One region of the Arthrobacter sp. B0316-1-20 genome, then DNA from elsewhere that is predicted to be linked to it. Evidence: riboswitches for the same ligand, from Rfam matches in the RefSeq annotation. Region 1 holds a riboswitch; each other region holds the start of a gene.
The links. A riboswitch is a leader RNA that binds a small molecule or an ion and turns the genes downstream of it on or off. The one in region 1 is predicted to bind S-adenosylmethionine.

Region 1 (3,343 bases):
GCGTTCTGCAAGCGGAAGCCGGCGGCCCGGTGGTTATCCGGCAGCTTGTCGCCGCGGCCGAAGAGCTTGTTGCGCAGGGTCCCCGGCGCGTACTCCGTGGGGTAGGCGCCCAGCTTCTGCAGCTCCGGCACGACGAATTCCACGATGTCCTCGAACGTGCCCGGGGTGATCGCGTAGGCCAGGTTGAACCCGTCCACGTCGGTCTCGTCGACCCACTCCACGAGCTTGGCGGCCACCTCCGCGCCGGAGCCGACGGTGATCGGGCCGAAACCGCCGACGCCGACCCATTCGGCCAGCTGGCGGATGGTCCACGGCTTGCCGCTGTCGCCGGAGGCCTTCTGGAAGGTCTCCACGGAGGACTGGATGGCGTTGGACTTCACGTTTTCGCCAATCACGTCATCCGGGCCGTAGGTGGACAGGTCCACGCCCATCCAGCCGGAGATCAGCGCCAGCGCCCCGTTGATGTCTGCGTAGGACTTGTAGTCCTCGAATTTGGCCTGCGCGGCGGCGGTGTCGGGCCCGGTCACCACGGTCTGCATCGCGTAGATGCGGACGTCGTAGCGGTCGCGTCCGGCCGCCTCCACGGCGTCGCGGATCTTCTTCACCGATGCGGCCAGCATCTCCTTGGTCGGGCAGGTCACGAACACCGCCTCGGCGTTCCCGGCGGCGAACTCGGTGCCGCGCTTGGAAGCCCCGGCCTGGAAGATGACCGGGGTGCGCTGCGGGCTCGGCTCGGTGATGGCGATGCCGGGAACCTTAAAGTACTTGCCCTCGTGCCGGATCTCGTGGACCTTCGCCGGGTCGGTGAAGACGCCGGTCTCGACGTCCTTGACCACGGCGTCGTCCTCCCACGAGCCCTCGAGCAGCTTGTAGATGACCTCGAGGTATTCGTCCGCGTGGTTGTAGCGCTCGTCGTGCTCCAACTGGTCTTCCTGGCCCATATTGCGTGCCGCCGAGGGCAGGTAACCGGTGACCACGTTCCAGCCGACCCGCCCGTTGGTCAGGTGGTCCAGCGTGGCCAGGCGGCGGGCGAATGGGTAGGGGTGCTCGTACGCGGTGCCGGCGGTGACCCCGAAGCCGAGGTTCTCGGTCACCGCGGCCATCGCCGAGACCAGCATGAACGGATCGTTCACGGGGACCTGCGTGCCGGCGCGCAGCGTGGTCTCGTTGGAGGACCCGAAGACGTCGTAGGTGCCGAGCACGTCGGCGATGAACAGGCCGTCGAACAGGCCCTTTTCCAGCACCTTGGCCAGGTGGGTCCAGTAGCCGATGGTGTTGTAGGTGGCGGACTTGTCCTGCGGGTGGCGCCACAGTCCGGGCGACTGGTGGCCCACGCAGTTCATGTCGAAGGCGTTGAAGCGAACTTGGCGCCGGGGGTCGGGCTGCGGGTTGTTTACGGTCATGTCAGGCTCCTTTTCTGATGAGAAGAGCCCGCGCCGGTCCTCCGTCGGGCATGCGGCTGCCAACGGAAGACCAACGAGAGATCGAGCTTCTCCATCGGTCCTGGCGGTAGCACCTTCCTCAGGGAGGGGGTTGCTGCGGCGTCAACAAGCCAGGTCTCTCGGCCGCTCTGGATGGGTACGTCTCCCATTGGACACCCGCGGGCGCCCCGGAGGGAAATGTCCCGCGTCACGCGGGGTAAGAATTACGACGGGTTACGCCGGGTATAAGTCACGACGCCGGGGCGGAGCCGGCTTTGGCCTGCGGCCGCTTCCATCCCGCCACCGCTCCCGCACTCAGGCAGACAAGAATCAGGACGACGACGGCGATGGCCAGCGGCACACTGTTGCCGACCAGGGTGGGCAGGTTCTGCAGGATCAGGCCCAGGATGGCCAGCAGCCCGAGGAGTCCGAGAGCCGGGGCGACCGAGCGCTTCCAGTCGCGGGCCGGTGCGCCCTGCCGGCGGAAGAAAACCAGCACCGCGATGCTGGTGACCGTCATCAGCACCACCACGCCCAGGGAGGCGAAACCGGCAAACCAGGTGTAGAACTGCACGATGGGGTCCCAGCCGGCCACCACCGCGGCCAGCAGGAACAGGGCCACCGCTCCGGTCGAAGCGGCCGAGGCCAGATGTGGCGAGTGGTGCCGGGTGTGCGTGCCGGCCAGCTTGGCGGGGAAAATGCCTTGTCCGGCAATCTGGAAGAAATAGCGTGAGCTGATGTTGTGCAGGGACAGGATGCAGGCGAACAGGCTGCTGGCCAGCAGTACCTGGATGACGTGACTGCCCGCGGTTCCGAGGTAGAGCGCGGTAGTCTCCGAGAGCAAGGTGCCGGGCGCGTCCGCGGCCCTTTGGACGATGCCCTCGTCGCCCCACACGCTGATCAGCAGCCAGCTGGAGAGCGCGTAGAAGCCGCCCACCACGATGAGGGCTACATAGGTGGCGCGCGGGATCGTCTTGTCCGGGTCGCGTGCCTCGTCGCGGAACACGGCCGTGGCCTCGAAGCCTATGAAACTCAGGATGGCGAACAACAGCGCGATGCCGGGCGCCCCGGACAGCACGGTGGACGGGGTGACGAACCCGGTGGACAGGCCCTCGCGGCCGCCGCCGCCAAAAATTACGGCAGCGTCCAAAACCAGCACGATCAGCACCTCGGCGACCAGCAGTACCCCCAGCACCTTGCCGGAGAGCTCGATGTTGCGGTGGCCCAGCCAGGCGACGGCGGCCAGGGCGGCAGCGGCCCATGCCCACCATGGCAGTGCCGGCCCGCCGTAGGCGCGCACCACTTCGTCGACGGCCGGCGCCAGCAGGCCGTAGACGCCGGCTTCCAGCGCGAGGTAGGAGAGCAGGGCCACGAAGGCCGCCCCCAGGCCCGCCCTGCGGCCGAGGCCTTTGTCGACGTAGCTGAAGAACGCGCCGGCCGTTGGCACGTGCGGTGTCATGGTGGTGAAGCCGACGGCAAACAAAAGCAGGATGGCCATGGCCAGCAGGTAGATGAAGGGAAGGCCGGCGCCGTTGCCGCTGACGATGGCCAGCGGGACGGTTCCGCCGATGACGCCCAGTGGCGACGCGGCGGCCAGCACGATGAGCACGATGCTGGCGACGCCCAGCCGGCCGGAGAGCCGCGGTGCACCGGCATTGGCGGCCGCGGCGGCCGCGGGTGCGGCGAGGATTGGGTTATTGACGGATACAGACATGGTTTGGCTTCTTCCTAGAGGGCCGCGGAGCGGGCGGCTTGGCTGTTTGGACTGGCGCCGTCGCTCTGTGGCTGACGCGTGACGTCGGTGGGTGACTGACTGGCGCCGTCGCTCTGTGGCTGACGCGCGGCGTCGGCATTGGCCTCGCCAATCGACCAGACGTACGGGGGCTCGGCGCCGTTGACTTCCCAGTCACCGACGATCCGCG
Region 2 (3,343 bases), on a different contig from region 1:
GCGGGCGTGGTGATCGGCGCGTGGCCCGAGGAACCGGACGAGGTGGAAGCCAGCAATGCCGAGTACCTGCGCGGCCTGCACGTGCCGCTGGCCGGTGCCATCCCCGCCGGCGCGCCCGCTCTGGAGCCCCGCGTCTTCCAAAGCCTCGCCCCGCAATGGCTCAGTGGGCTCGCCCCCTCCCGCTGACCTGCCCCCGTTCACTCCGCAGCACACGTTCATTTAAGCGCCCATTCGTGCGTTTCGCGCAAAGTCAGCGGGAGGGGAAGGTGCATTAAATGACGACGCCGGCACTTAGGTTCCGTCTGCCGGGGGAACCCGAGTGCCGGCGTCGAGCCTGAGGGCGTCAGGCGGCGACGCGCCGCTCTGCCAGCGCCGCCCGCTCCTGGACGGCCGGGTCCTTCGCGGCCAGCGCCGCCCAGGTGGTCAGGCCGGCCAGCAGCACCAGGTAGCCGCAGATCAGCCACGGCTCGTTGCCGCCCAGCTCCAGCAGGGACGCGGCGATGAACGGGGTCAGGCCGCCGGAGAGCACGGTGCCCACCTGGTAGCCGAAGGAGACGCCGCTGTAGCGCAGGTGCACGGGGAACTGCTCCGCGAACCAGGCCGCCTGCGGTCCGTAGATGGAATCGTGCAGCAGGTTCATGCCCACGATCATCACCAGCGGCAGCAGCACCAGCGGCCCATTATCCAGGAACCAGAAGAACGGCCAGATGAATGCGGCTATGCCGACGGCGCTGCTCACGGCGATCCGGCGCCGGCCCACCTTGTCCGAGAGCCAGCCCCAGAACGGGCCGGAGATGATGCCCAGCGCGGAAACGATCAGGATGGCGGTCAGGCCGGCGGCGCTGTCGTCGCGGCGTTCTTTCAGGTAGCTGAGGATGTAGACGGTGAGGAGGAAGAACAGTGCCGGCTGGGCCAGGCGCAGGCCGATGGTGATCAGGATGGCCCGCGGGTGTTCGCGCAGCACTCGCTTGACCGGCCAGGCCTCCACCTGCTTCTCCTCCTTGAGTTCCTTGAACTCCGGTGCGTCATCCACGCCCAGGCGGATCACCAGGCCCACCACCACCAGCACGGCGGAGAGCAGGAACGGGATGCGCCAGCCGAAGGCGGCGAACTGCTCGGCGCCCAGCACCGACTGGGTCACCGCGAAGGCACCCGTGGCCAGCAGCATGCCCGCGGCGGAGCCGATCTGGGTGAAGCTGCCGAAGAAACCGCGCAGGTGGCTCGGCGCGTGCTCGACGGACAGCAGGGCGGAACCGCCCCACTCGGCGCCGGCGGACAGGCCCTGCAGCAGGCGCAGCAGCACCAGGCCGACGACGGCGAACCAGCCCGCCTGCGCGAAGGTCGGCAGCAGGCCGATCGCCGTGGAGGCGATGCCCATGGTCAGCAGCGAGATCACCAGCAGCGACTTGCGGCCGATCCGGTCGCCCAGCTGGCCGGCCACGATGCCGCCAACGGGGCGGGCGAAGAAGCCCACCGCGAAGGTGGCGAAGGAGGCCAGGATGCCACCGATCGGCGTGGAGGACGGGAAGAACTGCTGGTTGAAGATCAGCGCGGCGGCTGTGCCGTAGAGGTAGAAGTCGTACCACTCGATAGTGGTGCCGACGAACGCGGAGGACAGCACCCGCTTCTTGCGGGCGATGTGGGTACCGATGCTCTCAGGGCGCTCCCCGACAGCGGGCAGTGTTGCAGTCATGGTGGACCTTCAAGGCTCGCGGCGCCCGCGGAACGATGCGCCATACTTACGCGCCCGATCCTGCGCCGGGTCCGCGTCGAATCGTCACCTGGGGCACCCCACTACAGCGGCGAGGGTTGCCGTCCAGCCGGCCAGGGCCTTGTGGCTGGAACTCTTGATTCTGGTACCGATTCTGCAGGGCAGGTCCGTCACACTGCAAAATCCGCCGTCCCTGACGGTAATGCTTCGCAACACTTTCGATTCGGAAACCGGACCGTGCTAGGGGCTTGTGCCCTGCAGCAGGTCGTAGGAATGTGGACTCCATGCCGGCACATCCAAGCGAGGACGCATCAATGTCGATCAATCTGGTTCCCGATCTCCCCGACGCTTTCGCCGCGCTGCCCCGCTTTACCCGGGATCCCGCCGACCTTGAACTCGTCCGCACCGACCGCTCCGGCTATGTGCCCCCGACGCTGCCCGACGGCGTCGTGCTGGCCGAGTCCCTCCAGGATGTGGTGGATACCCTCCGCGCGGCCAGCGCCCACCGGCTGCCGGTGGTGCCCCGCGGGGCCGGCACCGGCCTGGCCGCCGGCGCCTCGGCGCAGGCCGGGGAGATCGTGCTGGACGTCAGCCGGATGAACCGGATCCTGCGCATCGACCCGGTGGAGCAGCTCGCCGTCGTCGAACCCGGCGTCCTGAACGCCGAACTGAACGCGGCCGCCGCCGAATTCGGACTCTTCTATGCCCCGGATCCGGCCAGCACGCTCTACTGCTCCATCGGCGGCAATATCGCCACCAATGCCGGCGGCATGCGCTGCGCCAAGTATGGCGTGACCCGCGAGTCCGTCCTGGCCCTGAAAGTTGTCCTGGCCGACGGCCGCGTGCTGGTTACCGGCACCGAAACCATTAAGGCCGTGACCGGCTACGACATGAACGCCCTGTTCATCGGCTCCGAAGGCACCCTCGGCGTCGTCGTCGAGGCGACCCTACGGCTGCGGCCGATGCCGGTGGCCACTGCGACCGTCGCCGCCTACTTCCGCGATGTTGAAAGCGCAGCCGCGGCGGCCTCCGCCGTCGTCGCCGCGCGGGCCACCCCGGCGTTACTGGAACTGGTCGACGGACCCACCCTAGGGGCCATCGATCTGGCCACGGGCACGGACCACCGGCAGCGCGGCGGTGCCTTCCTGCTGGCCCAGACGGACGTTTCGGTGCCGAAATCGAGCGCGACGTGGTGCTCAAGGCCATCGAACCGTTCGCCGAATCCGTCTTCGTCCCCCAGGACCCGGTCCAGGCGGAAGCGCTGGTGCAGGCACGCCGGGATGCGATCCCGTCGCTCCAACAACTGGGGCGCACCTCCATCGGCGACGTCGGCGTGCCGCGGAACCGGCTGGCCGAGATCGTCACCGGCATCCAGGAGATTTCCCGGGACACCGGGGTCAGGATCTACACGATTGCCCACGCCGCCGACGGCAACCTGCACCCGATGATCGTCGTCGAACCCGGGGAGTCGATCACCACCGGCGCCCCGAAGGAGGCGCTGGGACGCATGTTCGAACTCGCCCGGTCCCTGGGCGGGACGCTGACCGGTGAGCACGGCGTCGGCCTGCTCAAGCAGGACTGGGTCACCGCCGAGGTCGGCGACCTCTCCCGCGAACTGCAGCACCGCATCAA
Region 3 (3,343 bases), on a different contig from region 1:
GCCGCCAATCATGTTGGCGGCCACGACGAAATAGCGCTCCGTGTCGATCGTGGCACCGGGGCCTACCAGGTCGTCCCACCAGCCGTCCTCGTCCGAGTAGCCGCGTGCGACATGCGTGCTGCCGGTCAGGGCATGCTGGATCAGGACGGCATTGGACGCGTCCGCATTCAGGGTGCCCCAGGTCTCAAAGCCGAGGACCACCTCGGGCAGATAGCCGCCGGCTTCCAGCTCCAGCGCACCAACCGGCATCCGGCGCAGGATGCCGTCGGTTGCCTGTTCCACCAGTTCCTGCGGTTGCACTATCGTCACGCTGCGCTCTACCTGCTTGCCTAGTCGTCCGCACCCTTGGCGGCGCGGAAACCGGCCTCCAGGTCGGCGATGATGTCGTTGGCGTTCTCGATGCCTACCGACAGCCGGACCAGACCGTCGGTCACCCCGGCCGCGACCCGTTCCGCGGCCGAGAGTTGGGCATGGGTGGTCGACGCCGGGTGGATCACCAGCGAGCGCACATCGCCCAGGTTGGCCACGTGCGAGTGCAGTTCAAGGCCGTCCACAAAGCGCTTTCCGGCCTCGATGCCGCCCTTGATTTCGAACGCGACGATGGCGCCGGTCCCCTTCGGGCCGTACTTGCGGCCGCGCTCATACCAGGGGCTGGAGGGCAGGCCAAGGTACGCGACGGAGGCAACGTCGTCGTGCTCTTCCAGGAATTCGGCCACCCTCTGAGCGTTGGCCACATGCCGCTCCACGCGCAGGCTCAGCGTCTCCAGCCCTTGGGCAATCAGGAAGGCATTGAACGGCGAGATGGCGGACCCCAGGTCGCGCAGCAACTGCACCCGGGCCTTGAGGATATAGGCCAGGTTGGCGCCCAGAGCGCCGTTGACGCCGAGGTCGCGGGCGAAGACCAGCCCGTTGTAGGTGTCGTCCGGCGTGTTGAACCCGGGGAACTTTTCGGGGTCGGCGGCGAAATCGAACGTGCCGGCGTCGACGATCACGCCGCCGATCGCCGTCCCGTGGCCGCCGAGGTACTTGGTGGCCGAGTGGAGCACGATGTCGGCCCCCCACTCGATCGGGCGGATCAGGTACGGGGTGGACAAGGTGTTGTCAACGATCAGCGGCACGCCGTTTTCGTGGGCGATGGCGCTGACCGACTCCAGGTCCAGCACGTCCTGGCGCGGGTTGGAGACAACCTCGCCGAAGAACGCCTTGGTATTCGGCTTGACGGCATCGCGCCACTGCTGCAGGTTGTCCGGATCCTCGACGAAGGTGACCTCGATGCCGAACTTGGGCAGCGTGGTGCGCAGCAGGTTGTAGGTGCCGCCGTACAGGCTGGGGCTGGCCACGATGTGGTCGCCGGCCTCGGCCAGGTTGAGGATGGAGAACGTCGACGCGGCCTGGCCCGAAGCAAGCAGCAGGGCGCCGACGCCGCCCTCCAGGTTGGCGATCCGGGTCTCGACCGCTTCCTGGGTGGGGTTGCCGATCCTGGTGTAGATGGGTGCCAGTTCGGACAGGGCGAACCGGTCGGCCGCGCTCTGCGCGCTGGGGAACACGAACGACGTGGTCTGGTAGATCGGCAGTGCGCGGGCGCCCGTGGCGGCGTCCGGCTCCTGCCCTGCGTGGATCTGACGGGTTTCAAAGGACCAATCGGCGTTGGACATGGTGCAACTCCTTCACTGGAAGGGGCCATCCGGGATCCGGCCGTGCCGGCATGTCTGTCCCGGGTGTGACCCGCGCTTGCGCACCGCCTTATGGCGGCTGCCTGGTCTTCACCCGGGGCACCCCACCGCGGTTGGAGGGTTGCCGGCCAGCAAACCGGGGTTTTGCGCTGGCACTCATGACCTGCCTCCAGTCTCCGCAGACAAGCCGGCGGCCGCAACAATATGACACCTTATGACTGGGCACCCGTCTCGGGACCGCCTTTCCGACAGTCCGCTTCGTCACTGTTGCCGCCGCGTGCCGGGGAGGCGGAATTGCTGTCCGGAACGGCGCGTTCCCCACGAGCCGCAAATTGAGTGACTTAGGTCACCCTAAGTCGAGAGCGGGTTCACAAAGTGCCAAGATAATGCCATGCGCTTCGACCATGTTTCTTATGCCGCTGAACCCGACGGTCTGGCTGCCACCTCAGAGCGGATCTCCAAAGCCCTGGGCATCGACGCCGTCAAGGGCGGGGTTCACCCCCGCTTCGGCACCCGCAATATGATCTTCCCCCTCACCGACCACCATTACCTGGAGGTCGTGGAGGTGCTCGACCACCCCGCTTCCGATAAGGCCCCCTTTGGCCAGGCCGTGCGGGCGCGGTCGGAAGCCGGCGGCGGCTGGATGGGCTGGTGCGTGGCGGTCGACGACCTGACCCCGTTCGAAGAACGACTGGGCCGCCACGCGGTTCCCGGCAACCGCAAGTTCCCGGATGGGCAGGAACTGAGCTGGCAGCAGATCGGGATTAAGGGCCTCATCGCCGACCCGCAGGTGCCCTACATGTTGCGCTGGGACGACGGCACCGAACCGCTGCACCCGTCCAACGCCCGCCCCGCCACGGTCAAGCTGATCGGCCTGACCATCGCCGGCTCTTCCGAGCGGGTGGCGGACTGGCTGGGCACGCCGGTCGACGGCCTGCTGGACGACGTCAAGGTCGCCTGGACGGCACCGAACGGTACGCCGGGCATCCTGTCCGTCCGCTTCGAAACCGCCCACGGGATCGTCGAACTCTAAGTTCTCCCGGCATCGCTCCGTTTCGGGCGTCCGCTCCGCGTTATAGAAGGAGCAGACGCCCGAAACGGAGCTTTTGCGTTCACAAGCCCTCCAGATCGACCTGCAGGGCAGCGTTTTTCCACACAGCTCCTCCCCGCGTGCCCGACCGCCATGAGGTCGCCGAGGCTGTCCCGTATGGACGTGAAACTGATCTATGTGAGGGACCTGGAGAAGTGTGGTCCAGGACGCCGGGATGTCGCCCGACAAGCTGCGGAAGAACAATTGGTCCGCTTGCGGCGCGGCGTGTATGCGGCCGCCGGGGAATACTCGCGGTTGCCATGGTGGGAGCAGCAGCGCCTGCACATAGAGGCCGCCGTCGGCACCGGACGCACCGACAGAGTCCTTGTCCAGCGCTCTGCGGCGGCGGTGTGGGGACTTCCGGTAATCGGCCGCTCTCTGGACGTGGACTTGTTGGCTTACAACGGCACGCATGGTCGGTCCCGTGGCGGAATCCGGTGGCATCGCAGGGAACTTTTGGAACCCCTCGTTAGCCGCAACGGCTACCTGATCACTTCCCGGGCACAAACCGTTGTCGATTTGGCGGCGCATAGTCCCTTCGCTGAGGCCGTTCCCGCAATGGACCATGCGCTTCGCGTGG

Region 2: it holds a riboswitch for S-adenosylmethionine, as region 1 does, so the genes downstream of both, AC5RW2_RS41125 (MFS transporter) here and AC5RW2_RS20150 (LLM class flavin-dependent oxidoreductase) in region 1, are expected to answer to the same signal.
Region 3: it holds a riboswitch for S-adenosylmethionine, as region 1 does, so the genes downstream of both, AC5RW2_RS02845 (bifunctional o-acetylhomoserine/o-acetylserine sulfhydrylase) here and AC5RW2_RS20150 (LLM class flavin-dependent oxidoreductase) in region 1, are expected to answer to the same signal.

Annotation. Positions count from the first base shown of each region.
Region 1 covers NZ_JBNHHC010000012.1:77,027-80,369, forward strand. Annotated here, with positions in the region: gene AC5RW2_RS20150 (LLM class flavin-dependent oxidoreductase) at 1-1,403, opposite strand, end outside; SAM riboswitch class I at 1,492-1,581, opposite strand; gene AC5RW2_RS20155 (APC family permease) at 1,672-3,135, opposite strand; gene AC5RW2_RS20160 (acyl-CoA dehydrogenase family protein) at 3,150-3,343, opposite strand, start outside.
Region 2 covers NZ_JBNHHC010000168.1:42-3,384, reverse strand. Annotated here, with positions in the region: partial or broken gene bioD (dethiobiotin synthase) at 1-186, shown strand, start outside; gene AC5RW2_RS41125 (MFS transporter) at 344-1,693, opposite strand; SAM riboswitch class IV at 1,731-1,853, opposite strand; partial or broken gene AC5RW2_RS41120 (FAD-binding oxidoreductase) at 1,996-2,505, shown strand; partial or broken gene AC5RW2_RS41115 (FAD-binding oxidoreductase) at 2,901-3,343, shown strand, end outside.
Region 3 covers NZ_JBNHHC010000001.1:639,986-643,328, reverse strand. Annotated here, with positions in the region: gene metX (homoserine O-acetyltransferase MetX) at 1-249, opposite strand, end outside; gene AC5RW2_RS02845 (bifunctional o-acetylhomoserine/o-acetylserine sulfhydrylase) at 330-1,655, opposite strand; SAM riboswitch class IV at 1,723-1,837, opposite strand; gene AC5RW2_RS02840 (VOC family protein) at 2,065-2,706, shown strand; gene AC5RW2_RS02835 (hypothetical protein) at 2,881-3,343, shown strand, end outside.